DNA from 3 places in the Providencia manganoxydans genome. Region 3 is predicted to be linked to each of the others. Evidence: predicted binding sites of a transcription regulator. Region 3 holds the regulator's gene; each other region holds the start of a gene.

Region 1 (10,673 bases), 1.7 Mb from region 3:
TAATGAGTGAAATATTAATTATTCAATGAGTAATAGCTAGGCTAAAATGGTGGATAAAAAAAACACCCTATATAAGGGTGTTTTATGAATAAGTATAAGGTTCTTAGATTAAGAAATCGTCTAAAGATTTACCTTGTTCTTCAATGGCCAATTTGATAACTGCTGGGGTACGACCCTGACCAGTCCAAGTTTTAGTTTCGCCATTTTCATCAACATATTTATATTTAGCAGGACGTGCAGCACGTTTAGCACGAGTGCCAGTGCCTTTACCTGAATCCATAGTTTGTAGCAGCTCGTTTAGATCAACGCCTTGTTCCAGAATCATTTCACGAACTTTTTCCAGTTTACGGGTACGTTCTTCTTGTTCTGCACGAACTAGGCTTTCTTCTTCACGACGTTCTTCAACAACGACAGTTAATTTTTCCAGCATTTCTTCTAGTGATTCTAAAGCAATTTCTCTTGCTTGAGCTCGAAGAGTACGGATGTTATTTAATGCTTTTAAAGATTCGCTCATTTTCCTGGTCTCAAATTTAATTGTTGGCCTGTGTACACTAATAATAGAATGCTATTTTATTTTCTGCAATAGCTAATTTACACTATTAGTTTAAAAGTTATCTTTACCAAAAGCAATTTTTTTACAAAAGAAATATTAACTTTTAACTGATATATATATACCAGTATTATCAATATCCAAACTAATGAAAAAAACAGATTCAATTAGCATCAATTTTACGGGTTTAATTCGGTATGCCTAGTGGTAAACAGTAGGGTGTTATTAGCAGAAAAGTATCAAATAAGAGAGTCTAAACGTAAATTTTCTTTTTTTGATACAGCTAATTAGCTATATGTTTGAAGTAATAAAGCTATATTTTGTAAAAGATAATCGGTTATTTCACCCGTTATAGGAGCGAAAGCAGCAGAGTATCGGTATAAAATCTTATTGTTCTATAGTGGTCAGCGTTATTACTTTCATCATTTTAAGTGTCAACTGATGATGATTGTTAATCTAATAACATGTTTTATGGTAAAATTATCCTGTTTATTAATTTAGAGGAACTAGGCTGATGGCTCAGCTATATTTTTACTATTCAGCAATGAATGCAGGAAAATCGACGTCTTTGCTACAATCTTCTTATAACTATAATGAGCGTGGTATGCGTACGTTGATCTTTACGGCGGAAATCGATAATCGCTTTGCGCTGGGTAAGGTTTCATCGCGAATTGGTTTATCTGCGGAAGCGCTTTTATTTTCGCCTATAACAAATATGGCAGAGATCATTAAAAGTGAGAATTGCACACAAAAAGTACATTGTGTTTTAATTGATGAGTGTCAATTTTTAACGAAACAGCAAGTTGAGCAACTCTGCGATATTGTGGATAACTTGGATATACCGGTTTTATGTTATGGGTTAAGAACTGACTTTTTGGGCGAATTGTTTATTGGTAGCCAATATTTATTAGCTTGGGCTGATAAATTAGTTGAATTAAAAACGGTATGTTATTGCGGCCGTAAGGCAAATAAAGTGTTAAGAGTTGGGAGTGATGGTATTCCTATGTATGAAGGTGCACAGGTTGATATAGGGGGTAATGAAAAATATATCTCTGTTTGCCGTAAGCATCATACAGAAGCAATTGAACAAGCAAAACTCATGAATGAGGGTGTGATACCTAAAAAACCAATTAACTTTAACTAATTGAGTTGAATGATTAATCTTAAATTATTTAACAATTATTCGTATGGGATTAAGTGTTTTTTAAACCAAAATAAAAGGCACTGAGCTAATCAGTGCCTTTTATATTATTACTGACCGGTCCTAAATAAAGTTGACACTTTTCCAATCTAAAATTGGAGAGTGTAATGAAACCAATAGGTAAACGAACTCAACGTGATTATTCTCTTGCCTTTAAACTGGCGGTTGTTGACCAAGTAGAAAAAGGCGAGCTCACCTATAAACAAGCTCAATATCGATATGGCATACAGGGGCGTTCAACTGTTTTGGTTTGGTTACGTAAGCATGGTAGATTAGATTGGTCGGAAGGTACGCCCAATACTCTTTATAAAGGTGCTGCTATGAACCAAACCTCGGAGCAACAAACACCTGAACAACGCATTAAAGCCCTTGAAAAAGAGCTTGAGGAGATGCAGCTCAAAGCTGATTTTTTTGAGGCGGTTGTCAAAGTGATGGATAGGGATTTTGGAGTTCGCCTCTCAAAAAAGCGCAAAGCCGAGTTATTAAGGAAAAAACGGTTGAAAAACTCACCGTAACCAAAGCTTGTCGTTTTATGAAAATCACTCGGCAAGCCTATTACAAACGTCAAGATACGTCTGATAAGCGGAAAAAATTAGATGCAATTATTGTTTGTGCTGTGAAATCTGAGCGAACAGTTCACCCTAGGCTTGGGGTGAGAAAATTACACTTTCTTTTGAAACAAAAACAATTAATTATTGGTCGTGACCGATTATTTTCTTTGTTGAGAGAACATCGCTTATTAGTGCCTAATAAGCGGTCATATCATCGAACAACATTGAGTCATCATCGATTTCATCGACATCCAAATTTAATTAAATCAGGGTTTATCCCTTCACAACCGGAGCAACTGTGGGTTGCTGATATTACGTATTTATCCACACACGAAGGAGATACTTATTTAAGTCTGATCACCGATGCTTATTCGCGAAAAATAGTGGGTTATCATCTTGATGACAATATGAAAACAAAAGCCGTCAAGAAATCATTTGTACAAGCATTAAAAAAACGAAGTTCAACCACGACCTTGATCCATCATTCAGATCGAGGCTTACAATACTGTTCGTCGGAATATCAGGAAATCCATAAAAAACATAATATTCAATGTTCTATGACGGATGGCTATGACTGTTATCAAAATGCATTAGCAGAGCGAGTCAATGGGATATTAAAAATGGAATATTTGTTAATAAAGCCGAGAAATTTAGAACAGGCTAGGAGGTTGGTTGAAGAATCAATACAGATTTATAATGAAAGGCGACCTCATTTATCATTAAACTATAAAACGCCCGATGAGGTTCATCGAGCATTTTATACCTGAAAAGTTGTCAACCTATATCAGGACTAGTCATACTTAATTATTTCTTTGTGCTTTTTTTCTCGGCTTTTGCTGTAGCCAGTGCTGCTATAGTTTGTTCGCTAAACTCGCGGCCATAATAAGAATCTAACAACAGTTGTTTGAGCTCTGATATTAATGGGTAGCGAGGGTTAGCACCAGTACATTGGTCATCAAATGCGTCTTCAGAAAGCTTATCGACATGAGCTAAGAAATCCGCTTCAGGTACACCCGTTTCACGTATTGATTTAGGAATACCTAAATCTGCTTTTATTTCTTCAAGCCAAGCTAATAATTTTTCAATTTTTACATCAGTGCGATCACCGGCTTTAGTCAAACCTAGGTGGTCAGCAACTTCTGCATAGCGACGACGAGCTTGTGGGCGATCATATTGGCTAAAGGCTGTTTGTTTAGTTGGATTATCGTTAGCGTTATAACGGATAACATTACTAATCAATAGGGCGTTTGCTAAACCATGTGGAATATGGAACTCAGAACCAAGTTTATGCGCCATTGAGTGGCATACACCTAAAAATGCGTTAGCAAATGCAATACCTGCAATTGTTGCCGCGTTATGAACTCGTTCCCTTGCTACTGGGTTTTTAGCGCCTTCATGGTAACTTGCTGGTAAGTACTCTTTTAATAGATTGAGTGCTTGCAATGCTTGCCCATCGGAATATTCGTTTGCAAGAACAGAAACATAAGCTTCTAAAGCGTGGGTAACCGCATCCAAACCACCAAAAGCAGTCAATGATTTAGGCATATGCATCACCAAGTTAGCATCGACAATCGCCATATTTGGGGTTAGTGCGTAGTCAGCTAATGGGTATTTTTGGCCCGTTTTATCATCTGTCACAACAGCAAATGGCGTCACTTCAGAACCCGTACCCGATGTTGTAGTAATAGCGACTAATTTAGCCTTCACACCCATTTTAGGGAAACGATGGATACGTTTACGAATATCCATAAAGCGGAGTGCAAGTTCTTCAAAGTGGGTTTCAGGGTGCTCATACATCACCCACATGATTTTTGCTGCGTCCATAGGTGAACCACCACCTAATGCAATAATAACATCAGGTTTGAAGGCATTCATTTGTGCGGCACCTTTACGCACTACGCTGAGTGTTGGATCTGCTTCAACTTCAAAGAACACATCCGTTTCTATATGGTGTTGTTTTAGAACGTTGATGACTTCATCAACATAGCCATTATTGAATAAATAGCCATCCGTGACAATAAATGCACGTTTTGCACCGTCAGTCGCAATTTCTTCAAGTGCAATTGGAAGACAACCACGGCGGAAATAAATGGAGTTAGGAAGTTTATGCCATAACATATTTTCAGCTCTTTTCGCCACAGTCTTAGTATTGATTAAATGTTTTGGTCCTACGTTTTCTGAGATTGAGTTACCACCCCAAGAACCACAACCTAATGTGAGAGAAGGCGCTAATTTAAAGTTATATAAATCACCGATACCACCTTGTGAAGCTGGGGTATTGATTAAGATACGTGCTGTTTTCATTTTCACGCCGAAGTAGTTAACGCGAGCTGTCTGATTATCTTGATCTGTATATAAACAAGAGGTATGACCAATACCACCCATTTCAACCAGCAGTTCAGCTTTTTCTACGGCTTCTTCAAAGTTTTTAGCGCGATACATCGCCAGTAACGGGGACAGTTTTTCATGAGCAAATGGCTCAGAGTCGTCGATAACTTTGACTTCACCGATCAGGATCTTAGTCGTTTCAGGTACAGAAATTCCGGCCATTTCAGCAATTTTATATGCCGGTTGCCCAACAATAGCAGCATTGAGACTGCCATTTTTCAAAATAACTTCTTGAACTGCTTTTAACTCTTTGCCTTGCAGAATATAGCCACCATGGCTAGAAAAACGCTCGCGTACTTGGTTATAAATTTCATCTACCACAACGACCGATTGTTCAGAAGCACAGATCACACCGTTGTCGAATGTTTTTGACATTAGAATTGAAGCGACAGCACGTTTGATGTCAGCCGTTTCATCAATAACAACCGGTGTATTACCTGCACCAACACCAATTGCTGGTTTACCTGAACTGTAGGCAGCTTTTACCATGCCAGGCCCACCTGTTGCCAAGATCAAATTAATGTCATCGTGATGCATAAGAGCATTGGATAACTCAACGGAAGGGGCATCAATCCAGCCAATAATATCTTTTGGTGCACCCGCTTCAATCGCTGCTTTTAATACAATCTCAGCGGCTTTGTTGGTTGCATTTTTTGCGCGAGGGTGTGGGGAAAAAATGATCGCATTACGCGTTTTTAAACTAATTAGTGATTTAAAAATAGCGGTTGAAGTTGGGTTGGTTGTTGGCACAATACCACAGATAATACCGATAGGTTCAGCGATAGTAATTGTGCCAAACGTTGGGTCTTCAGAAAGCACACCACAGGTTTTTTCATCTTTATAGGCATTGTAGATATATTCAGAAGCAAAGTGGTTTTTAATCACTTTATCTTCCACAATACCCATTCCTGATTCTTCAACGGCAAGCTTGGCTAGAGGGATACGAGCATCTGCTGCGGCAAGCGCTGCGGCGCGGAAAATACGGTCAACTTGCTCCTGAGAGAAGTTAGCAAATTCACGCTGAGCTTTTTTGACACGAGCAACGAGGTCATTGAGTTCGGTAACATTAGTTACTGACATAGAGATTACTCCTGATAAATGTTAAACTTTTTAAGCCAATGAGCAGTGCATCCGAAACAACACAACAAAATTTAGTAGATAATTATAGTTTATATTTATTATTCTATTCTGTTTATCCGCTTATTGGCTTAAAAAGCTTTAAAATCAATGCGAAAAACTTATTTCCCTTAAATCAACTCTCTCTATCAGTTAAGAATAGATTAACATTATTTAGGTTTATTGATGTGATCTAAATCACAAAAACCCAAAGCTGACTCCTTTCAGCAAGCCAAATTTGGCTTTTATTCCTGATTATCTAAAATTGACCTAACACTAAACTATTTTATTAATCGTTTAGATAAAAAACACTTTTAAAGTAAATTTGGCTTAAGTGAACAGATTTAATAAGTAAAATAGTGTCTAGTGAAATGTATTTCCTGTATTTAATGATAAACTATAATAGTCGCACTAAAAATAATTCGAGGCACAACTAAATGGTTAGTGCTAGAGCTTTATGGCTATTAAAATATGGCGATTAGCGTGAATAGATAGTGTTGTCATTCATCGCCAAGTGGTGTTTTGAAGAATGGCGAGTGTGTATTTTGCTTCTCAAATGAGATCCTTGATTAAGGTGTGAGTGTGTGGGTGCAGGATTACTTGATTTATCAGGCTATATAAAGTTTTTTATCGGTTTATTTGCGTTAGTAAACCCAGTCGGGATCTTGCCTGTGTTTATTAGTATGACTAATTACCAAAGCAGTGCAGGGCGTAATAAAACAAATACGATAGCAAATACCTCAGTGGCTATCATTTTATGTACATCTTTATTGATCGGTGACTCAATTCTCCAATTATTTGGCATTTCCATTGATTCCTTTCGTATCGCTGGGGGGATATTGATTGTGACTATTGCCATGTCAATGATCAGTGGAAAAATTGGTGAAGATAAACAGAATAAACAAGAAAAAACAGAAACAGCAGTACGAGACAGTATTGGTGTTGTTCCTTTAGCACTGCCTTTGATGGCGGGCCCAGGGGCTATCAGTTCTTGTATTGTTTGGTCATCACGCTGGAATGGTTGGCAGAATTTTGTCGGATTAGCGCTAACCAGTATTGTGTTTGCATTTTGTTGTTGGCTATTGTTCCGTTCGGCATCTTTGCTCGTCCGTTATTTAGGGCAAACAGGGATTAACGTTGTGACACGTATTATGGGATTACTTTTGATGTCCTTGGGAATTGAGTTTATTGTCACAGGCGTTAAAGCGATATTTCCCGGCCTGCTATAACATCTCTCATCATAATATGAATAATTTAATCTAATTAACTATCGCCTAGGTGATGGTTAATTAGAACTATTCTATATTAGTAATAGTATTCCGACTAAACACGACCTACTAAAAAAAATCAGTTTATTTCTTTTCTTATAAATTAAATCAATAAACTAGCAATATAGTTTTAACCGATAATAGTCACAAAAATAAAATAGGTTGCGCGCATTAATATGCTGTTATTTTGTACTGCTAATGATCGCGGTTGATTATAATAATATGCCGCATTTTTTGTCAAAGAAGGCATAAAAAGTAAGGAAATGTGAGCTGAGTAAATTTTTACGCTATTTAATTTACGCAATGTTAATGATATGTTTAAACAGACACTAGCTTACTAAATTGGCCCATAACAGATAAATCCACTACTTGACGAGGTGTGAGACTTTTTGTTTGCTTTAATTGAGCTAAAGTCCGTATGTGATGTTAATGGCTTGTAACGTATTATGACCCCTAATTTTGAATTATCAAAACTAATCTTAAAAGAGGAAGGTATGCTCCTAAGTTAGGCGCCTACCACAATGTAAAATAATAAATCGGATGTTGAATTTTGCTGTAACAACACCAATAAATGTCGAGGGTGATAATGAATTTTCTTAAAAAGAGTTTGTGTTCACTGCCTATTTTTTTTATTGCAATGCAGGCTTACAGCAAACCGGTAGCATCAGAAACTAAACAAGTTATTACAATTAATAATGGCTCTGAGGTGGCGTCACTGGATCCTCATAAAGTCGAAGGCTCTCCAGAGTCGAGCATTATTATGAATTTGCTTGAAGGGTTGGTTTACACGGATGTTGATGGAAAAGTAACCCCTGGCGTTGCTGAGAGTTGGTCAAATGATCACTATAAAACATGGATATTCACACTTCGTGATGGTGTCAAATGGAGTGATGGCACACCAGTAACAGCTCAAGATTTTGTTTATAGTTGGCAGCGATTAGCAGATCCTAAAACGGGGTCACCCTATACGAGTTACTTGCAAAGTGCCTATATTGAAAATGCAGCAGAAATTTTAAAAGGCGAAAAGCCCATTGAGACACTTGGTGTCAAAGCACTTGATGATAAACATCTACAAGTCACATTGAGTCATCCAGTTCCTTATTTTATTGATATGCTCAGCCATACACCAATGAAACCGGTCAATAAAAAAGCGATTGAGAAATATGGTGATAAATGGACTCAGCCTAATAATTTTATTGGTAACGGTGCATATTTATTAGATAAATGGATAGTTAATGAACGCATTGTTCTGAAGCGTAACCCACAGTATTGGGATAATCAAAACACTCAAATTGATGAAGCAATTTTTTTAGCCATTTCATCGGAAGTCAGTGATGTTAATCGATATCGCAGTGGTGAAATCAATATTAGTAACTCAGCCATTCCACCAGTAATTTATAAAAAAATGCAAACTGAACGGCCAAATGAATTATACGTTCGTCCTTATCTATGCACTTTTTATTATGAAATTAATAACAACAAGCCACCATTTACTGATCCAAGGGTACGTGAGGCACTTAAACTTGGGTTAGATAGAAAAACCATTACCGATAAAATCATGGCGCAAGGTCAAATCGTCGCATATGGATTCACTCCAACATTTATTAACAATGGAGATTTTTCGCCACCAGAGTGGGCGACATGGAGTGATGAAAAACGTTATCAGAAGGCTAAAGAGCTTCTTGCGGATGCAGGCTATAGCCAAGCTAATCCTCTTAAATTCTCACTGCTTTACAACACATCTGATCAAAATAAACAGCAAGCGATCGTAGCCGCTTCAATGTGGAAGAAAAACATTGGAGCAGAAGTAGAACTGCAAAATCAAGAGTGGAAAACCTCATTACAAAGCCGCCACGATGGAAATTATGATGTGGCACGTGCGACGTGGTGCGCGGATTACAATGAACCTTCTGCATTTTTAAATATGATGCTTTCAGATAGTAGTAATAACACCACATTCTATAAAAGCGCACAATTTGATTCCCTGTTAGAGAAAGCATTGATTGCACCGAATGATGAGTCACGGAAACAAATTTATCAGCAAGCGGAAGCACTGCTTGATCATGATTCAACGATTATTCCTGTTTATTACCGAGTCAGTGTTCGCTTAGTTAATCCATCAGTTGGAGGATTTAAAGGAAAAGACCCTCTTGATTATATGGATGTTAAGCGGTTATATATAAATCAATCTAATTAATATTTATTAAATAATTACAAAAACAGTTTACCGAGTTGGTAAGCATCACAATCAACAACATAACAATTAAGTATGGTATGGGAGTAACGGATAAGATGAGTAAACAAATTCATAAAACCATGGTTGCATTAGGCGTTGCTACTGGCTTAATGGCAACAGGGATCACTAGCAGTTTTGCAGCAACCGTTCCAGCAGGTGTTGAGCTTGCAGAAAAGCAAGTCATGGTGCGCAATAATGGCTCAGAGCCACAATCTCTTGACCCTCATAAAATCGAAGGGGTTCCTGAATCTGCGCTGGCACGTGATCTGTTTGAAGGGTTAACCATTGTTGGGCCAAATGGAGAAATTTTACCGGGCTCGGCAGTGAGTTGGGATAATAAAGACTTCAAAGAGTGGACATTTAAAATTCGTGATGATGCTAAGTGGTCAAATGGTGATCCGGTCACCGCTCATGATTTTGTCTATAGTTTCCAACGTATAGTTGATCCAGATACTGCCTCTCCATATGCAAGTTACCTCCAATATGCACATATCAATAATGTTGATGACATTATTACCGGTAAGAAAAAACCTTCGGAGCTGGGAGTTAAAGCATTAGACGACCATACGCTAGTGCTTGAACTTAGCGAGGCCGTTCCTTATATCCCTAAATTATTAATCCACTCCTCAATGTCGCCAGTAAATAAAAAAGTGATTGAAAAATATGGTGCTAAGTGGACACAACCACAAAACTTTGTTGGTAATGGTGCTTATAAACTAAAAGACTGGACTGTTAACGAACGTATTGTATTAGAGCGCAGTCCTACTTATTGGGATAACCAAAATACAATTATTGATCAGGTTACGTTCTTACCTATTTCATCTGAAGTTACCGATGTTAATCGCTATCGTAGCGGCGAAATCGATATGACTTATAGTAACTTACCTATCGAACAGTTTAAAACGTTGCAGCAAAATATGCCAAATGAGCTGCGTGTTAACCCATATTTATGTATTTATTACTATGAAATAAATAACGAAAAACCACCATTCAATGATCCACGTGTCAGAGAAGCACTAAAATTATCAATGGATAGAGATGTGATCACCTATAAGGTGAAAGCGCAAGGTGATATTCCTGCCTACGGTTTTACACCACCATTTACTAGTGGCATGAAAACTGAAAAGCCAGATTGGTATGCAAATATGACACAAGAGCAACGTAACGAAAAAGCTAAACAGTTGCTTGAAGAGGCTGGCTATAATAAATCTAATCCATTGAAGTTTAATTTGTTATATAACACATCTGACCTGCATAAACGTATTGCTATTGCGGCATCTTCTATGTGGAAGAAAAATATTGGTGCAGAAGTTAAATTAGAAAACCAAGAGTGGAAAACATTTTTAGATAGTCGTCATCAAGG
Region 2 (10,673 bases), 270 kb from region 3:
ACATAAATGCTATCGCCATCCTTATAGAGTCCGAAATAAAGAATAAACTGCCACAAAGGATAAATGTTGCACCAATTCCTAATAGGTATTGCGATTTGCGTTGTTTGCTACGCTGATCCTTCAATTGTTCAGCGAGTTGCTCAATATTTGATTGCAAAAACTTATGTTGACGTAAAGCACCATAAATTAAATCAGGGATTTCAGGCATTTTTTCAGCCCAATAAGGTGCTTTTTCTTTTAACGCTTTGGTAATTGCAGGAAGTCCAACTTGGCTATGTATCCAGTCTTCTAAGAAAGGTTTAGCTGTCTTCCATAAATCCAGTTGTGGGTATAATTGACGACCTAAACCTTCTACGTAAAGTAACGTTTTTTGCAACAATACCAATTGAGGCTGAACTTCCATATTAAATCGACGAGCGGTGTTAAAGAGATTCAGCAACACATGCCCAAACGATATTTCTGCCAGTGGCTTTTCAAAAATAGGCTCACAAACAGTTCTAATCGCAAACTCAAAGTCTTCAACATTAGTATCAGCAGGCACCCAACCTGAATCAACATGCAGCTCAGCAACTTTACGATAGTCACGATTAAAAAAGGCAATAAAGTTTTCCGCAAGATAACGCTTATCTTCTTTATTTAATGACCCGACAATACCACAGTCGATGCCAATATAAAGTGGATCTTCAGGGTGCTCATAACTAACAAAAATATTTCCTGGATGCATATCAGCATGGAAAAAGCTGTCACGAAAAACTTGAGTAAAGAAGACTTTAACGCCCCTTTCTGCCAAGATCTTCATGTTAGTCCCTTGTGCTTTTAGAGCAGTAATATCAGAGACTGGAATACCATAAATACGCTCCATCACCATGACATTTTCACGACAATAATCCGCATATACTTCAGGTATATATAACATTGAGCTATTTTCAAAATTACGCCGTAATTGGATCGCATTCGCTGATTCACGCAAAAGATTTAATTCATCAATTAACGTTTTTTCGTATTCACGAACCACTTCTTTAGGGCGTAAACGACGTCCATCCGGTAATAATGGCACCCAATTAGCGATACGATACATCAATTTCACATCAGCTTTGATAATAGGCAAAATATCAGGGCGAATGACTTTTAAAACGATTTCTTTGCCATTTTCTTTAAGTTTTGCCGTGTGAACCTGAGCAATAGAGGCTGATGCTAATGCTTTTTCATCGAAATCATCAAACCATTGTTCTAATGGTCCGCCGAGCGATTCTTCAATATATTGACGTGCTAATTTACCATCGAAACTAGCGACTTTGTCTTGTAATAGTGAAAGTTGGTCAGCGATAGCCGGTGGGAAGAGATCACGACGAGTAGAGAGCATTTGACCGAACTTAATCCATACAGGGCCAAGCTCCTGTAAAGCCAAACGTAAGCGTTCGCCAAGCTCTTTACCTTGATGCTGATTTTTAATCCAAAAAAAACCAAAACGCCCAATACGCAGTGGTAAGGTTAACTTAATTTTGGGGATTAATTCATCTAAGCCATACGAGAGGAATACCCGAATAATAAAGTAGAGACGTTTTATTTCACCGGGCGTCATTCTTCTCCTCCAACTTGCTCAATCGTTTTTCCAATTCATCAAGTGAATCAGAGACTTGTTCAATTTCATCGCTAAAATAAGCAAGTTCGAGTGGATTTGGAGCCATTTTCCACTCTTCAAGTAGCGTGTCTTTTATATAGGTTTTTTGCTGGGCAACTAGGCGAGAGACAAGACCTGCACCTTTTCTAAACACTTGACTGAGACCTTGAGCTGCTACATCCCCTAAATACGGAGACAAATAATGAGCAGGATCCCAGATGGCCATATCCAGTAATGAAGACCAGTGTTGTACAACCTGCATATCTCCCTCAATAACAATGTCACCACTGTTGATTAATTGAGAAAGTTGCTGCTTATCTTTAAGCTTAATTAGTGTAAATAGCGATGTTTTGATCGTGCAATCCGCAGGTTCATGCCATTGGCTTAATACATCAACATGGTTATCTGTAAAAATCAGCGTCAGCGTTTTATTAAACTCTTTTAAGTCAATAGACATGACTTTACCAGCTAAGCGAACTCGAGCTGGTTTTAAGACCGCCTCTTTGAATAACATGTGATTCAAAGACGTTTCCATAAAGGCGGTCATTAAAGAATATAATACTGTATTTTGGCTTTCTGCCTGTGCTGATGTGGCTTCCATCTTAGAATTTAAACCCTTTATGCAATGCAACGATACCGCCAGTCATATTGGTGTAAGAAACTTGTTCTAATCCTGCGTTCTCCATCATTGACTTAAGTGTCTCTTGGTCAGGATGCATACGGATTGACTCTGCAAGATAACGATAACTATCAGGATCGCCGACAATCGCCTGCCCAATACGAGGAAGAACATGGAATGAATAAGCATCATAAGCTTTATTCAAAGGCTCAATGATAGGCTTAGAGAATTCAAGAACCAGCAAACGCCCACCTGGTTTTAACACTCGATACATAGAACGCAACGCTTTGTCTTTATCAGTCACGTTACGCAAACCAAATGAGATAGTGATGCAATCAAAATAATTATCAGGGAATGGTAATTCTTCAGCATTAGCCTGAACATAGCTTACGTTGCCTACGATACCAAGGTCACGTAATTTTTCACGACCCATTTTTAGCATCGAGTCGTTGATGTCTGCGAGAACAACCTCACCTTTTTCACCGACAAGACGCGAAAATTTTGCCGTTAAGTCACCCGTTCCACCAGCAAGATCAAGTACACGTTGGTTACGACGTACACCACTCGCTTCGATAGTAAAACGTTTCCAGACACGATGAATACCAAAAGACATTAAATCATTCATCAAGTCATATTTTGATGCCACAGAGTGAAAAACATTTGCCACTAGGCCAACTTTATCTTCTTTGCCTACTGTGCGGAAACCAAAATCAATGGTTTCTTTTGATGGTTCTGTCATTTCTATTATGCCTGTTTATAATTCAAAACTTTTGTACGAAGTGTAACAGCCTTTGCAGTAAAACCCTATTAAGAAGTCTAAGATTCCGCACAATATGGCTTATCTGATTTATCCACCAATTGAGGTGAAATAGGTTGCTTAACCTCAACGCCCATTTCTTTAAAGCTTTCAGCTTGGCTGATTAAATTCCCTCGCCCTTCCGCTAAACGTTTCATTGCTGATTGATAAGCATGATCGGCTTTATCAAGGCTGGTTCCTAATAACTGCATATCCTCGACAAACAGACGAAGCTTGTCATACATTTTAGCGGCTTTCGCCGCAATTTCTTGCGCATTTTGCCCTTGTCGCTCATAACGCCATAAATTATTAATCGTTCGTACCGCAACAAGCAAAGTTGATGGGCAAACTAACATGATATTCTGTTTTATTCCTTCATCGAGTAGCTCGGGCGATTCTTTTAAAGCAAGTAAATAAGCAGGTTCAATAGGGATAAACATAAGCACATAATCAAGTGAACGTACGCCCGGTAGCTGATGATAGTCTTTACGGCTCAATATTCGCATATGATTACGAATCGACGCGATGTGATTTTTAATGGCATTTGCTTGCTCATCAGGGTCATCACTGTTGAAATAGTTCTCATAAGCAACTAAAGACATTTTAGCATCAACCACAACGTCTTTCCCTTCGGGTAAACGAATAATCACATCTGGCTGGTAGCGGCTATTATAGCCAGTGTTAATGCTAACTTGGGTTTCAAACTCACTACCTTTACGCAAACCCGACGCTTCTAAGATACGAGCAAGGATGGTCTCCCCCCAATTTCCTTGTATCTTATTATCACCTTTTAACGCGCGGGTTAAGTTGACCGTTTCTTTGGTCATTTGATTGTTTAATTGCTGTAATTGACGAATTTCATAGGCCAGAGTGTGCCGTTCTTTCGCTTCTTCACCAAAACTTTGCTGAACTTGCTGACGAAAACCTTCAAGTTGCTCTCGAAATGGCGACAACATCGCGAGTAAACTTTTCTGCTGCTGCTCTGAAGCACGACGCTCACTTTGCTCAAAAATACGGTTAGCAAGATTTTCAAATTGTGTAGTTAAGCGTTGCTCACTATTTTGTAATAAGCGCTGTTTTTCTTCATTTGCTAATTGGTTTTGTTCGAAACGTGTGGTGATTTCCCGCAGCTCAGCTTCTTGCTCTCGATTGATATCTCTTAATGTTCTTAGTTCTTGATCAAGCCGCTCATACTCATTTTTCCATTCGGAAAGATGGGTGTTTTTTTCGTCACTTGCCGCTAGTTGACGATGAAGTTGTTGCAGATCTTGTTCTTTTTGGCTCAATTTTTGTGCAATAGACAACCAGACAGCCAAGCCGCCGACTAAAATACCACCAAGGGCGCCAATCACCCCATATAAAAGAGAGGTATCCACAGTTAAATCCTTACATTATGAGATCCAATGTAAAGTAATCGGATACTGTATATCTGTCCAGAAGTAATTTACATCACAAAAAAACTGCGAACGTCTTCGCAACTTATCCCATCCATTGTGCTAACCAACGCAATCCAAATGCCCCAGGAGCGAGTATGCCAAACGCCCAAATCATGGCTGAAACAATATTTGCGGCTTGGAAATAGCGTTTAGGCATTTTACAGATACCAGCAACCAGAGGAACAACTGCTCTAAATGGCCCAAAGAAGCGCCCTAAAAATACGCTCCATACCCCCCAACGATTAAAGAAGTGTTGACCACGGTCGATCATTTGAGGTTTACGAGAAATAGGCCACATCTTGCGAACATTGTCTTTATAATGGAAGCCAAACCAGTATGAGAGCCAGTCGCCAAAAAATGCCCCTAAGGTTGCAGCCAACCAAACTGGCCAAAATAAAATACCACTTTCACCGATTAGCGCACCAAGCCCTAATAGAATAACTGTTGCAGGAAGCAGCAAAGAGAGAAAAGCTAAAGACTCACCAAAAGCGAGGAAGAAAATGATTGGCAGTGCCCATATTTCATGAGCACGAGTAAAATCAGTGACCACCGCGACAATTTCATTCAATGTCATACGCTTTCCTCCTTAACAATTGATTGGCTTAATACTTTAACTCATATGAAATAAACCAATCCTATACTAATTACTCGAGGAAATAACTCTGTAATTGTTCTCTTCCAGTATTATCCAAACCTAAGTCAACCTTTAACCACTGATCGATACTACCATAATGGCTATTTATACTATTTATCGCTGTCATGAGAAACTCTTCACGCACGGAATAAACATATTCAAACTTTTTCACCACACTTTCACTCATTCTCTGTGCATGCTCTTTTAATAAGTATTCACGAAATGGGGCTAAGGTTTCATTGGTCAGTAAATAGTCATCCATCACAGTATTTAGATCGGCACCAAGCGCGAAAAGAACCAATGCAGAGCCTACACCCGTTCTATCTTTGCCCACGGCGCAATGCTGAACAATTCCCCCTTTTTCAGGATGTTTTAACATATCAACTAATTGGTGATAAGCAGGGTTATTTAAAGGCAGTAGTTCATACAAACGCCCCATAAAAACTTTTGGATCAAATTGTTCCAACATTTCTGGCGTGAGTTTATCTAAATCAGCACTGACTTCATCAGCCATAGGGTTCGCGGGGGCATTAACATAATGAGCGCCATCCCAGATCAAATCTGGTTTGGATTTGATTTCTGCCACATCACGATAATCCAATATTTGATAGAGATTTTGTGCTTGTAGAATAGCGAGATCGCTTTCAGTTAGGCGGTCAAGTGCCCCTGAACGGAAGAGGATCCCCGCTTTAATTTTGTTACCATTCGCCAGTTTTTTTCCGCCAAGATCACGAAAGTTAATTCCACCTTTCAAAGGTAATACTGAAGGGTGTAAGTAAGGTGTGTTTGTCATAATTATCAGTACCTATAATATTGATTGCTATGAAAACCATAACAGATTATGGCTTAAATAAAATAGGAAAAAATACCTGCATTTCAGCAGGTATCAATAAAATGACTTACACAAAGAAAATCAAAGAAAGAGAGAGGAATAACTAAGCCCGCCTACGTTTTATCCACAACCGAGTGAAAGTAACGCAAACGAGCCAATAATAAGGGACTACAGTAGTCGACGAGCCGCTTCAACTACAATGCTAAGAACATTACCTTCGGTTTTTTTCAAAAGTGCTTCGTCTGGAATTTCTTGTTGTGTGCGGTTAACGATTACACCCGCAACCATACCTGCGCGTAGGCCTTGGCTAGAGCACATGGTGAGCAATGTTGCTGATTCCATTTCATAGTTCATCACGCCCATGTCTTGCCACTCTTTCATCGAGCCTCTGAAATGGCGCATAACGCGGCCGGTATAGGTATCATAGCGCTCTTGACCTGGGTAGAAAGTATCTGATGATGCCGTCACACCTACATGCACTGTTGCGCCAGCCTCTTTGGCCGCATCGTAAAGGGCATTCGTACAAGTAAAGTCAGCAACTGCTGGGTATTCTAGCGGAGCAAAGTGCTGGCTAGCGCCATCTAAACGCACCGCCGCAGTTGTCACTAATACATCACCGACATTGATATTTTCTTGGATAGCACCGGTGGTACCAATACGTAAGAAAGTACGGATCCCTAATTGTGCCAACTCTTCCACAGCAATAGAGGTTGAAGGACCACCAATACCGGTTGAGCACACAATCACCGCTTTACCATCAAGCTCACCACGCCAAGAGGTAAACTCACGCAAAGAAGCTAGATGTACTGGGTTATCCATCAGGCGTGCAATTTTTTCTACACGTTTAGGATCACCGGGAACAATAGCAACAGTAGCACCCTGTAGGTCACTCTTTTTCAAGCCTAAGTGGAATACATCAGACATATCAAACTCCTTTACACAATGGCATCATTGAATTTATACGTTATAAGTAATATAGCGGTAAACCCTAAACCATTTAGTGACTTTGGTCACTTTTAATGAAAAACAAAACAATAACGTTTCACCAAGAAGAGATTTAGATCACAATAAATGTTAATCCTCATTCAATTATGCAATCAGTATAGACGATATGAAAAAAACTAATAAAAAAGCACCATTCAAACTACGAATGGTGCTTTTGATTATTGGCAAAATAAAAGATAGCTAACTATCAGAGAACTACATCAAGGATCAGAACGCCCACCAGACCGATTGCCCACGCTATCGTTGTTGGGATAGACCAGACCATCATCTGTTGTTTAACGTCCTTAATACCCATCATTCTATTCACAACCCAGTAAAGGCTGTCATTAAAATAACCAAAGAACAGTGACCCCATTGTGGCAGCTTGCGCAGCAACCAGTAGGTTAATGTCTGGAATTTGGCTAATAATTGGCGCTGAAATAGAAGCCGCAGTGATCATCGCTACCGTGCCTGAACCTTGAATTAAGCGAACTAAGGTCGCAATAATAAACGGGATCAGCACTGGAGTGATTGGCAAACTCGCTACATGCTCTGCTAAAATATTCCCTGTACCGCTGTCGCGTAATACTGCACCTAATGCACCACCAGCACCTGTTACCAGCAAGATGATCCCCGCTGATTGCAAGCCTTCTTCCATACGGTCGATGACTTCTTCTTTCGTTGCTGTTGGCATCAATGTATACACTGCAATTAACACACTAATTGAAAGTGCAATAATCGGAGCACCAAGGAATTCAAACGTTTGGAAATACCAGTTACTTTCCATTCCTTGGAAGGTTGCTGTTTTCAGTAATAAACCATTCACTGCATTAATAAAAATCAGCAGGATTGGTGTAACAATAGGTAGTACGGATAAGAATAAGCTTGGCAATGGTTTGTTCGCTTTCTCTTCCATATAGCGATCATGAATTTCTTTCAGATCAGCATTGCCACTTTCATCTGGCATGAATTCAGGGTATTTAACCGCTAACCACTTCGCATACAATACGATACCAATCACACAAGGGAGTGCGAGTGTCATACCCGTTAAGATCATTGCACCAATATCAACGCCGAAAATCCCTGCAACGCCCAGAGGCCCCGGTGTTGGCGGAACAGTATGGTGAGTAACGACCAGACCACCCGCGAGTGCAACCCCTAAGGTTAATAGGTTACGTTTACCGTTTTTTGCCAGTGCTTTCGCCAATGGATAGAGAATAACGAAAGCCGAATCAACGAAAATGGGAATACTCACGATATAACCGGTGATCGCCAGCGCCCATTCTTCACGTTTTTTACCTAACCAACGGATAAAGCTATATGCTATCTGTTCAGCGGCACCCGAGACTTCCAGTACCCTTCCCATCATGACCCCTAGGCCGATAACAATACCGATACTGCCAAGTGTAGTACCAAACCCTTTTGTAATAACAGTGACGGTTTCTGCTGCGGTCAATCCACCTGAAATACCGGCAATTGCTGCTGCAATCAACATGGCAAGTAACGCATGAATACGCGTTCGTAATACCAAGAAAATCAGGACAAATATGGCCACCGCGAGGCCAATAATAGGAATATAGGACATCGCTTATCCCCTATTGCTGTGAGCCATGGTGAGTGATGAATGAACGAATGGCATCCGCAAACGAACCATCAGCACGGAAACCCAGACCTAATGCACGGCTAATATCAAATTTACCCGGCCAGCTGGCAACAATACGATTGATCGCTTCGTCTGGTTCAAAGCGGATCAGATCAACCGCTTTCTGACCTGCAACATCGCGTAGTGCGTCGATCATGCCTTGAACAGTAACAGTGATCCCCGGTAAATTAACGGTGCGAGATAAACCAAATTTTTCAGCCGGAATGCTTGCTGCATGAATAAAGTTATTCACTACTGTTTCTGGGCTAGATAACCACAGTGCTAAATCAGGGGAGACAGGGCACACGCTTTCGATGCCATTGAGTGGCTCACGAATAATTCCACTAGCAAATGAAGAAGCCGCCTTATTAGGCACGCCTGGACGGATACTGATAGTTGGTAAACGCATCACTCGACCATCCACAAAACCTTTACGTGAGTAGTCGTTTACCATCAGTTCACACATTGCTTTCTGTGCACCATAAGAGGATTGTGGATTGACTACACACAGATCTGTGATCACATCAGGCAATTCACCACCAAATACCGCTAATGAACTGGTGAAAATAAATTTGATAGCCGGATTTTTCTCACGTGCCACTTCAAGTAGTTGACGTGTTGCTTCAAAGTTCACTTTCATGCCTAAGTCAAAGTCACTTTCAGCATGGCTACTCACGATTGCAGCAAGGTGATAAATAATATCGGTTTGTGCATCAATCAGTTTATCTGCCGCGCCTGCTTGAGTGAGATCCGCCGCCACACAGGTCACTCGCGCATCTTCAACCGGTGATGTAGGACATTGAATATCAGCTAAAACAAGTTGATCAAATTGCAAACCCTGGCTGTTTTTAAGTAAAGCAGCGGCTAGCTGCTGACCTAAGAAGCCAGCGCCACCAGTGATGATAACTTTCATTGTTATTCTCCTTGAAATAGCTTTTTGTAGCTATTTATCATTAGGTAAGATGATTTATGTTTTTATTAAATGAAGTTTTATGTTCTGTTCTGTTATCTGCTGCACGGCATCAGCTGGTAGATGATCATCACAAATGATGTCGTGCAATTGATTAAGCGGGCAAACACGGAACATGCCATATTTACCAAATTTGCTGCTATCCGAAACCAATACGCAGCGCCGAGCGACATCCAACAATGTTTGCTTTATTTGCACTTTCTCTTCATGTGGAGTTGAAACTCCATGCAATAAATCCCAAGAGCTAGTACTCATAAATGCCACATCAACATTTAAGGTTTGCAGCATCATTGATGCGGTATTCCCCACACAAGAATGGTTACGTTTATCCACTTGCCCTCCTGTGTGGTACAAATTGAGCTGAGATTTATCCATTAAATACTGCATAATGGAGAAATCATTGGTCACAATTGTTAAGTTAAAACGCTCACCTAACACACGTGCTATCTCAAATGTTGTGGTACCTGCATCGAGGTAAACAACTTGTCCATCCTCAACCAATGATGAGGCAAATTGGCCTATTTCACGTTTGCTGCGATGGTGTAAACGCGCTTTTTCACTCCAAGGTAGCTCTTGGCGTAATGCATCGTTTAATCGTACTCCCCCACTTATCGCAACCACTTTCCCTTCTTCTTCTAACGTGCGAATGTCACGTCTTACCGTCATATGCGATACATTCATCAGTTCTACTAAGTCACTGATAGATACTGTTTGGTATTCATGAACGTAACGATAAATAAAATCACGGCGCTCTGAAGGGATCATAGACTCTCCTGTTTACGGTTGTGCTTTCTTTAACCAGCCCAAACCATCTTCTGTACGACCCGCAGGGTGGTATTCACAACCGAGCCAACCTTGATATCCCATCTGATCTAATTGATTAAAAATCCATGGGTAATTGACTTCACCGCTATCAGGTTCGTGGCGATATGGTACTGAAGCTATCTGAATATGACTAAATTTACCCCATAAACGCTCAATTGTTTTCAATAAATCACCTTCCATGATTTGGCAGTGATAGAGATCTAATTGAATAAACACATTTTCACGATTAATTTCAGGTAATAAAGCTTCAGCTTGTTTCTGCGTGGTCAGAAAGTAGCCGGGCATATCTCGCGTATTGATCGGTTCAATCAATA
Region 3 (10,673 bases):
TTCGAGTATCCATGCAAACTCATCGACTTGCTCCATCATTTTACGATCGAAAGCCACTAAAGCTTCTTCACGGTCACTGAGAAGAAATACGGGAACATCTTCTTGTCTGCGATGTAATTGAGTGATTAAACGATGTGCTTGGGTTTGTTCATCGCGATCCGACATATCACGGCCATACAGTAGGCAATCGATACTGGTATTTGAGCGAATATAGGCAAGACCATCTTCGAAATCACGGATAATAACCGTTTCAACATGTTCATCATTGAGTTCACTTGCAAGCCTAGCCACAGCATGGCTTATCACTGAGTCTTCGTCAGTCAGTTCCGTGTAAACAATTAGCGCCCTCATTAATTGAACCTCTATAAGTTGCATTAAAATAATAATCTATATTAATAGTCTTAACGCAAATAAAGGTTTTTTGCAAAGATAGAACAAATAACTCACTGTTGAAAAAGCTATTTTTATTCATCTAATTTGTTAATCATCACTCTCGCATTCATGACTAACATTTTTGCACGAGCCTCACGCTTTTGTAATAACGCCATAAAAAGTAGGTCGGTTAGGGTATTTTGTGCCGTTCTTGATGAAATTGAGGAACTACGCCATTCATTTTCTTCTGCAATACTCTCAAGAACATAATCAGCTAACTGTGCAAGTGGCGATAATCGGCTACGCGTGATTGCGATGACATTTGCTCCTTGTTTACGACCGATACTCGCTGCGGTAAGCATATCTTTTCGCTTACCTGTAAACGAAATCACAATCTGAGTATCTTGAGGTGTCAATGTCAAAGCGGCAGCAATCTGCACATGATGGTCTGACTCGACCAGTGTCGTAATACCTATTTTTTGTAATTTATAGCTAAGATCTTTGGCTGTTAACCCTGAGCCACCAATTCCAACAATCTGTACCCGTTGTGATTTATCAATTGAATCAACAATTTTCTCAAATAACTTAAAATCAATATGGCGAGTTGTTTCGGTAATCGAGTAGTTTTTTTCCAACGCTAGCTTTTGTGCAACGACCATTAAATTGTCGCTTTGCGCGATCTTATTATGCAATGCAATATGGGGATTCGCTTCATCGAGCTGCTGACGACCAATAATCTCACTCAATGCCAGTTTTAATGCAGGATACCCTTTCACGCCGACTTTCTGGCTAAATTTAACAATAGCTGATTGGCTCACATTTAACGCTTCAGCCAGTTGCTGAGAGGATAAATTCAGAACCCGCTCGGGTTTTTCTAAAATAAACTGAGCTATCTTGCGTTGATTTTCAGCAAGCCTAGGCAATAAACAAGTGATCGTATCCAGCAAAGTCATCTAAATTCCTTTCCTTATTAATTAAATATAATAAATTATTCCTCTTAGAATAACCTCATTACTTAATATTAATCCTTTAAATTCAATAAGTAATTAACCTCGTCATTCTAATTCATACTCAAATATTCTTTCATAGTGACAATTCAGAATAGAGAACGCCGTGATCATTATCACATCACTGGAATAAATAATTCCTTAATATCCCCTCATTAACTGAGGTAGGAGTAATTAATTATGACCATTGATTTAAGCAAAATGGTAACTGAGAGCCGTAACACTGCAAGTACTAACATCGATCAACTCTCTACGATCAATATGTTGCAAGTCATCAATAATGAAGACAAGCAAGTACCATTAGCCGTCGAAAAAGTATTACCACAAATTGCACAATTGGTGGATAAAGTTGCACATGCATTTTTGAATGGCGGCCGCTTAATTTATTCAGGTGCAGGTACATCTGGTCGTTTAGGGATTTTGGACGCTAGCGAGTGCCCGCCAACTTATGGTACGCCTCATGAACAAGTCATTGGTTTAATTGCGGGTGGTCACCAAGCTATTTTCCGTGCAGTTGAAAACGCAGAAGATAAACCCGAACTTGGTGAGCAAGATCTGATTGATATTCAATTCAGTGATAAAGATGTTCTTGTGGGTATCGCTGCAAGTGGTCGTACCCCGTACGTCCTTGGCGCGCTAGCTTATGCACGCAAAATTGGTGCAGTCACCGCATCCATCAGCTGTAATCCCCATAGCCCTGTTGCCAGTGCAGCCGACATTGCCATCACTCCAATAGTAGGAGCCGAAGTGGTCACTGGCTCTTCACGCATGAAAGCAGGTACTGCGCAAAAACTGGTGCTCAATATGATCACCACTGGTGCGATGATCCGTATTGGTAAAGTCTTCGGCAATTTAATGGTCGATGTAGAAGCAACCAATGCAAAGTTGGTTGAAAGGCAAGTCAAGATCGTAATGGAAGCCACTGAGTGTGACAGGCAAACAGCGGAACTCGCATTACAACAATGTGATAGGCACTGTAAAACTGCAATTTTGATGATCCTATCTGGGCTCAATGCACAAGAGGCGCGTCAATTGCTATCAGACAATAATGGGTTCATTCGTACCGCTCTTAACGTTGCGAAATCCATTTAACACGGGAACTGATAGGGTAAATGGCATGGCTAAAATAACTAAAGAAATGATGCAGGAGATCCTGCAAAAGGTCGGGGGAAGTACAAATATTAAGCAGGCAGGTAACTGCATGACTCGCTTACGTTTGACACTCAACAATGACCAACTTGTCGACAAAACAGCAATAAAACAGATCGCAGGGGTGCTTGGTGTCATTGAAAGTGATGAACAACTACAAATTGTCCTTGGCCCCGGCAAAGCACAAACCGCTGCCGACTTAATGAATCAGATCCTCGAAAGTGGTGAACACATTGCCGCAGAAACACTGGACACATCGTTAGAAACTAACCTAAACGCTCTTGCATCATCGAATAAACAGCAAATGAAGCAAAAGCAAACGAGTGCTGTACATCGTTTTCTGTCTAAGTTTGCTACCATTTTTACTCCGTTGATCCCAGGTTTTATTGCTGCCGGCTTATTATTAGGATTTGCAACATTAGCCACGCAAACCTTCTATCCGGAAGGGCTACCAAAAGCACCTGAACAGCAAACATTCGGCGTGCACATGATTTTGTACATGTCTGTGTTTAGTAAAGGATTATTCAGCTTTTTAAGCATCTTAATTGGCTATAATGCACAAAAAGCCTTTGGTGGGAGCGGTGTTAACGGAGCCATTATTGCTGCACTATTTGTGCTTGGTTATGATCCGAACGCCACCTCAGGTGTCTTTTCGGGCATGACCAATTTCTTCGGTTGGGATATTGACCCTAGAGGAAGCATCATTGGTGTCTTGATTGCCTGTATTTTTGGTGCTTGGGTTGAAAAACAAGTACGCAAAATTATCCCAGCTAACCTTGATATGATTTTAACCTCAACAATTACGTTATTGATTGTTGGTGCTGCCGCCTATGTTGTCATCATGCCATTGGGTAGCTGGCTATTCAGCGGTATGTCATGGTTATTTATGCATTTAAATGGCAATCCATTCGGCACTGCTATACTTGCTGGCTTATTCTTGATTGCGGTAATGTTTGGCGTCCACCAAGGCTTTGTCCCTGTCTATTTTGCACTGGTTGATGCGCAGGGTTTCAACTCTCTATTCCCTATCTTAGCAATGGCGGGTGCTGGCCAAGTGGGAGCTGCATTAGCGCTATATGCGAAAGCAAAGAAAGACTCCATTTTACGTAACCAAATTCGCGGAGCCATTATTCCAGGTTTTCTTGGGATTGGTGAGCCGCTGATTTATGGTGTAACGTTACCTCGTGTAAAACCGTTTGTAACCGCATGTTTAGGCGGGGCAGCAGGTGGTTTCTTTATCGGTTTGATTGCTTGGATGGGGCTACCTGTTGGCCTTAACACAGTGTTCGGCCCATCAGGCTTAGTCGCTATTCCACTGATGACCTCTGCCCAAGGTGTATTTGCAGGTATGGCCGTGTATGTCGGTGGTATTGCAGTCGCTTATGTTTGTGGATTTATTTTTACCTATTTCTTTGGCAGCAAAAATATCGATTTAGATTAAGAATGAATCTTTCTAAAAGGGAAGCATGCATTGTTTCCCTTTTATACTGCTAACAAACGTATTTTGTGTGATAGCAGTAACTAAGAATTTGAAATAAACAAGGAAAATCAACGTATTGATTTTCGGCTGATAACACGAGGCGGGGAAAACCACGCTTTTATCCCGCCTCGTCAACAACCTCAAAGGGAAACTGCATGCTTCCCTTTATTTAATCATTACAACGCTGCGACTTGAAATATGGCAAATACATTTATTCAAACCAAATCAGTGGCACACACATCGCAGTCAACAGCCCCATCACTAAATTAAAAATAAACCACGCATGACGGCCCCGTAAAAAATAGCCAATTAATGACCCACCAGCCATCCAAATCAATCCAGCTATTAAATTAACTGTCACTACAGCAATACTCATCACGATAATAGACTGGGCAAATAGATCTCCGGGTAAACTATAACTTCCAACAGCCCCCAATCCCATTAACCATGCTTTTGGATTTAAAAATTGTAACAAACCACCTTGATACCACTTTATATTTTTCGCAGCAGCACTTTCTGTTTTCAATGGCTCATAATTTGCGGTTGCTGTTTTCCATGCTAACCACAGTAAATAGAGGCTACCAGCCACTTTCATAGCAATGTGCAATGCGGGATATAGCAATAAAAGCGCAGCAACGCCAAACGCAGATAAGTAAAGTATTGACTGCATCCCAAGCATTATCCCCAGTAATAAGGGGATACTGCGTCGGAAACCATAATTTGCGGTACTGGAGGTCAATAACATATTATTAGGGCCAGGTGTAACTGCTGCAATGAATAGAAACGTAAAAAGAGAAAAAACTAGCCCCAGACTCATTTATAATCTATCCCCCAAAATTAGCGCACTTGCATCACAAAAAAATAACAGTATGTTATGTGACCCACAAGGGTATTAAGAAATTAAATAAGGCTATGTCAGAAAACTTTCGCCCCATTAATTGGGCTAAAAATCCACATCTTCAAACGTTATTGCCAAGAATTTTTCGGCGGACCCCGAAAATTAAACCCATTTGGCAACGGCTTGAGTTACCTGATGGTGACTTTATTGACCTTGCTTGGAGCGAACCTCCTGAGCAGGCTTGTCATAAGCCGCGTTTAGTCATTTTTCATGGCTTAGAAGGTAATTTTAAAAGCCCCTACGCTCATGGCATGCTTGAAAGTGCCCAAAACCAAGGTTGGTTAGGGGTCGTCATGCACTTTCGTGGTTGTAGCGGTGAGCCCAATCGTCAAAAACGTATCTATCACTCGGGTGAAACCAGTGATGCACGTTACTTCTTGCATTGGTTAAAACAAACTTGGGGGGATGTGCCAACTGGCGCGGTGGGCTATTCTCTCGGTGGTAATATGCTTGCCTGCTATTTAGCTGAAAGTGGTGAAAATGCAGATATCGATGCAGGTGTCGTGGTATCAGCTCCATTAATGTTAGAGCCATGCTCTATACGAATGGAAAAAGGGTTCTCGCAGTTTTATCAACGTTATTTGCTTAATGGTTTAAAGCGTAATGCTACCCGTAAGCTGGTGCGCTACCCTGGTTCATTACCTCTTAATTTGTTGCAATTAAAACAACTAAAACGGATCCGTGAGTTTGATGATGTGATCACAGCAAGGATCCATGGTTTCGAAGATGCTACAGACTATTATCAAAAGTGTAGTGCTCTTCCTCGATTACCACGCATTACTAAGCCTACCCTGATTATTCACGCTAAAGATGACCCTTTTATGGCGCCAGAAGTTGTTCCTGATTTAGCGCATTTACCTGCCAATATTGAATATCAAATGACAGAACATGGGGGGCATGTCGGTTTCGTTAGTGGCACATTGAGAAAACCAGAAATGTGGTTAGAAAAACGTATTCCGCAGTGGTTAGCGTCTTATTTAGGCAATACAAAATCATGATTATCCCTTGGAAAGATTTAGATCCAGATACATTGGAAAACCTAATCGAGTCCTATGTATTACGTGAAGGAACCGATTATGGGGAACACGAAAAGTCATTACAGCAAAAAGTTGATGATGTGAAACGCCAATTGGCATCCGGAGAGATTGTGCTAGTCTGGTCAGAGTTGCATGAATCTGTTAATTTTATGCCTAACAGTCAGTTTCGCCCGTAACCCCGTTTCGCTCATGGCTCGGTTTAGCATGGACGCAAGCGCAACACAGGGAGTCCATGATGTCCAAAAAACATCCAATTATTGCAATCACTGGGTCTAGTGGTGCAGGAACCACTTCGACCAGCCAAGCATTTCGTAAAATATTCCATCAATTAAATATCCAACCTGCAACTTTAGAAGGTGATAGTTTTCATCGTTATACTCGCCCTGAAATGGATATGGCAATTAGAAAAGCCAGAGAACAAGGCCGCCATATCAGCTATTTCGGCCCTGAAGCAAATGACTTCTCCCTGTTAGAGCAGACGCTTTTAGAATACAGCCAACAGGGTAGTGGTAAATCACGTAAATACCTTCATACCTACGATGAAGCTGTTCCCTATGGCTTACAGCCGGGTACCTTTACGCCATGGGAACCCCTACCACCTAATAGTGATATTTTATTCTATGAAGGGTTACATGGCGGTGTTGTCACACCTGAAAACAATGTTGCTCGCCATGTTGATTTACTGGTTGGGGTTGTGCCTATCGTTAACCTTGAATGGATCCAGAAGCTGATCCGAGACACCACAGAACGAGGGCATTCACGAGAAGCAGTGATGGACTCGGTAGTTCGCTCAATGGGTGATTATATTAATTATATAACCCCACAATTCTCACGAACTCATATTAATTTCCAACGTGTACCAACCGTAGATACCTCAAACCCTTTCTCTGCTAAAGCGATACCATCACAAGATGAAAGTTTTATTGTTATCCGTTTTAGAGGGCTCGAACAAATTGATTTTCCTTATTTACTTTCCATGTTAAGCGGTTCATTTATTTCAGCTATGAATACTATTGTTGTGCCGGGAGGGAAATTAGGGTTAGCAATGGAGTTAATCATGACCCCTATTGTTGAGAAGTTAATTAAACAAAAACACGATTAATAGTTAATACATGATGCTTATTTTAAATTAATAAGCATCATAATTAAAAAAATAATATATATAATAAAAAATTATTGAGTTTTAATTTCAAAACTATGAGTAACTTTCACAGCTTTTTCTAACATCAAAGATACCGAGCAATATTTCTCAGCCGAAAGTTGAACTGCACGTTCAACCACTTTTTCCGTTAAATCAGTGCCTGTTACAATAAAATGCAAATTAATATGAGTGAAATAACGAGGAGCCTCATCACGACGCTGTGAGGTTAATTTAACTTCACAACCACTAACGTTATTACGGCCTTTTTGTAAAATAGATACCACATCCACTGAGCTGCATCCACCTACTGCCATCAATACCATTTCCATTGGGCTAGGTGCTTTATCACCTGAATTACCATCCATCATTACTTGATGACCAGAGGCGGACTCACCTAAAAAAGAAAGTCCTTCAACCCACTTAACTCTCGCTTCCATTATTTATTCCCCTAGAAAAAATTTGTATAAAAGATAACATTGTTACATAAATGCTTTCAATCGAATCGACACTTTAAGTAGCTGAAGCGATAAAGCCGAGACTTTCTAGGTTTATTATGTTACAAACAAACTATCACCTGATAGGAGCAAGATCAAAACTCAGGGTTTCAATTGATTATACACTCTAAATGATTCGAGATGCAGCTAGGCAATAAGTGAACAAATCGCGAAGAGCATAGAAAACTATGTCGCTAGTGCAAGTAAACGTAATCAACAACGCGGCAACTTGAAGCATGATGAGTATATTATAGTACTGGTATTAACTTACATTATGGTTAATATGCTAAGATAGTGACTTTAAAAACCAGCTTTCTGGTTATGGTTGACCGGAGGCTGTATTAACATACAGAGGATAACGCTAATGGTTCTCGGCAAGCCACAAACAGACCCTACTCTTGAATGGTTTTTGTCACACTGCCATATTCATAAGTATCCATCCAAGAGCACACTGATCCATCAGGGTGAAAAAGCAGAGACTCTTTACTACATCGTTAAAGGTTCAGTGGCTGTTTTAATCAAAGATGAAGAAGGCAAAGAAATGATCCTCTCCTATTTAAATCAGGGAGATTTCATTGGTGAACTAGGGTTATTTGAAGAAGGGCAAGAACGTTCTGCCTGGGTAAGAGCAAAAAGCGCCTGTGAAGTCGCTGAAATTTCTTACAAAAAATTCCGTCAACTTATTCAGGTTAATCCTGACATTCTTATGCGTCTTTCTGCGCAAATGGCAAGCCGCCTACAAACCACATCAGAAAAAGTGGGTAACCTCGCATTCTTAGATGTGACAGGCCGTATTGCTCAAACACTACTTAATTTAGCAAAACAACCAGATGCAATGACCCATCCGGATGGTATGCAAATCAAAATTACACGCCAAGAAATTGGTCAAATTGTTGGCTGTTCGCGTGAAACTGTTGGCCGTATCTTGAAGATGCTAGAAGATCAAAACTTGATCTCTGCGCACGGCAAAACGATTGTCGTCTACGGAACTCGCTAACATTTAAAATAACCCTCTATCCTTGTGATGCAGGGTTATTTTTTGCCTCTAATTGTATCAATATCCTATCACTTTCTGTTGCAATCATTTTGCGATACTCGTTATCGTCTAGCCGCGTTTCTTTATATTTAAATAATTATCAGTCACATAATATTAAAAACAATCACTTAATTTATTGTTTAAGGAATTTTTAATTTATGGTCGAGCTCACGATAACAATTAATAAACCATCTTTCATCAATCAAAGAACACTTAATGATACTCTGAATGAAATGAACTTTGTTGAAATAGGGAAAATGGTAAATAACATTGTTTATAATATAAAAAACGTTGCCAATATCAATTTAACGATAAATATAAACTATAAAACAAAGAGTGCTAATGCTAAAAAATTAAGTTCGACTTCATCGACAACCAATACATTAATTAATAACGATAATAATTGTTCAGGCAAAATAGATAAAGTAACACAAATAGAACTTGCTTCTCCTATGACAAAAAATATCGCAACCCAAACAGAACAACGGATCGAGATACAGCATAACCCAGATGAGGTTGACGCAAATGATTTATTATCAAAACAAACTAAGCATACCTTACCCACTAAACATGATGAAAATCAAGGAAGTAAGAGTACTCTAAACGAAACGCCTAACACGAAAAAAAAAGCTAACCCCGTACAAGTTGGAAGAGTTCCGCCAGAAGCGACCTTAGGATCTGATACTTTATCTCAATCAGCGCCTTTGATGTTGCACACTCCTCCCGCTCTTCAGGAGGTTGAACAAAAGACTCACATAGCGCCTTTTTCTTCAAACAAAGAAAACAACACTGACCGAGCAAAACAGTCCATCGAGAAAAAACCGAGTCTAATTTCAAATAAAGCAAATAAAATGACTCTACCCATACTCGCTAATACTCAACAACGTGAAAAACAGAGTAATGACTTTATTTTAAATGATGATAGCTCACGAGCTGAACCTACAGCATCTTATAATGACAATCCAACATTGAGTCATGTAAAAGAAATAATTCAAAAGATTGAGCAAAACACCTCTTCCCAGCCCAAAGTGACTTCACAAATTAACAAAGGTGCTCCTGCTCAACAACAAATCGCCTCTCAAACAACCGAATCAACTCCAGCAATCACTAACGGAAGAACACTGACGTATGCAGAAGAAATTCAAACGTCCCTCTCTTCCTATTCCCCAAGCAGAACGGCAAGCCAGAGTGGAAAATTATCTGTGGTAGAGAAAACACCAGATAGTTCACTCATGCTTGTTCCAAAAAATGCTAGCCGACCCAGTACACTCGATAGAAACACACTACCATCGTTGGCGCTAAGTGAAGCACTTCGGAAACGATTATCGGATAACACTTTCAAGAGTCAGATGAAAAATTCGGCCTTAAATAAATCTCCCAACAAAGACCCAGTAGAGAATATGCAGGTAGGTGTAGATAAAGACGCCAAATTGCTCTCTTCAATATTTAATAATATTGAAGATTATCTCACCAGTGCTCATAATAAGGAAACTCGACATCGTTATATTATAAATATAGATAATTTTGAGGTTATTATCACAATATCTCCCAAAAACTTCTTAAATTCCCCTATTGAAGGCCAAGATATAACAGAATTATTAGCTCATTATATTAGTGGATTAGATAATCATAATGTCTATTTAAACGTATTACAGAGAAATCTTGATAATGACTCATTTAGTGATATGGATGGCCAAGATGATGATCTTGATTCAGTCAATAGTTTTTATATTGATGAAGAATTCTCAGATATGGAAGATATCCAAAGCTATTATGATGATCCCTTTGATGAAATAAGCTGGGATATCTTTACTGAAAAACAAAATCAAACACCCCTGAACGCTTTCACTAAGCAGACACAAACCGACAAACAAACACTTGATAATGCTTTGGAGCAGAAGGAAGCAGAGCTATCTACTCAAAAGCAGATCCAAAGAGATACTGAAAAACAACTGCAACAGACCAATGAAAACCTTAAAATGGCTCAAACGCTCCTTAACCAAAAACAATTGGAATTGGACGCTTTCACCAAACAAGTACAAACCCACAAACAAGCTTT

What was found. Region 3 encodes CRP, which controls carbon source genes, mostly activating them, when cyclic AMP is high. Its sites were predicted from a motif close to ATGTGANNNNNNTCACAT; they were not measured.
Region 1: a site for CRP is predicted at 5,993-6,010, ahead of adhE (bifunctional acetaldehyde-CoA/alcohol dehydrogenase). Genes of this name have one in related genera too.
Region 2: a site for CRP is predicted at 6,989-7,006, ahead of udp (uridine phosphorylase). Genes of this name have one in related genera too.

Annotation. Positions count from the first base shown of each region.
Region 1 is NZ_CP067099.1:2,182,648-2,193,320, forward strand. It holds gene hns (histone-like nucleoid-structuring protein H-NS) at 104-514, opposite strand; gene JI723_RS09715 (thymidine kinase) at 1,065-1,694, shown strand; one part of gene JI723_RS09720 (IS3 family transposase) at 1,859-2,207, shown strand; one part of gene JI723_RS09720 (IS3 family transposase) at 2,207-3,069, shown strand; gene adhE (bifunctional acetaldehyde-CoA/alcohol dehydrogenase) at 3,107-5,770, opposite strand; gene JI723_RS09730 (YchE family NAAT transporter) at 6,391-7,035, shown strand; gene JI723_RS09735 (ABC transporter substrate-binding protein) at 7,712-9,271, shown strand; gene oppA (oligopeptide ABC transporter substrate-binding protein OppA) at 9,391-10,673, shown strand, end outside.
Region 2 is NZ_CP067099.1:708,081-718,753, reverse strand. It holds gene ubiB (ubiquinone biosynthesis regulatory protein kinase UbiB) at 1-1,582, opposite strand, end outside; gene JI723_RS03100 (ubiquinone biosynthesis accessory factor UbiJ) at 1,569-2,222, opposite strand; gene ubiE (bifunctional demethylmenaquinone methyltransferase/2-methoxy-6-polyprenyl-1,4-benzoquinol methylase UbiE) at 2,224-2,979, opposite strand; gene rmuC (DNA recombination protein RmuC) at 3,057-4,412, opposite strand; gene JI723_RS03085 (DedA family protein) at 4,516-5,046, opposite strand; gene JI723_RS03080 (tyrosine-protein phosphatase) at 5,117-5,899, opposite strand; gene udp (uridine phosphorylase) at 6,107-6,862, opposite strand; gene JI723_RS03070 (GntP family permease) at 7,131-8,507, opposite strand; gene denD (D-erythronate dehydrogenase) at 8,518-9,477, opposite strand; gene JI723_RS03060 (DeoR/GlpR family DNA-binding transcription regulator) at 9,532-10,299, opposite strand; gene otnI (2-oxo-tetronate isomerase) at 10,312-10,673, opposite strand, start outside.
Region 3 is NZ_CP067099.1:442,544-453,216, reverse strand. It holds gene adiA (arginine decarboxylase) at 1-351, opposite strand, end outside; gene JI723_RS01975 (MurR/RpiR family transcriptional regulator) at 465-1,325, opposite strand; gene murQ (N-acetylmuramic acid 6-phosphate etherase) at 1,560-2,471, shown strand; gene murP (PTS N-acetylmuramic acid transporter subunit IIBC) at 2,497-3,969, shown strand; gene JI723_RS01960 (LysE family translocator) at 4,220-4,825, opposite strand; gene JI723_RS01955 (hydrolase) at 4,921-5,904, shown strand; gene JI723_RS01950 (YheU family protein) at 5,901-6,119, shown strand; gene JI723_RS01945 (phosphoribulokinase) at 6,179-7,045, shown strand; gene JI723_RS01940 (OsmC family protein) at 7,117-7,521, opposite strand; gene crp (cAMP-activated global transcriptional regulator CRP) at 7,943-8,575, shown strand; gene JI723_RS01930 (HlyD family secretion protein) at 8,773-10,673, shown strand, end outside.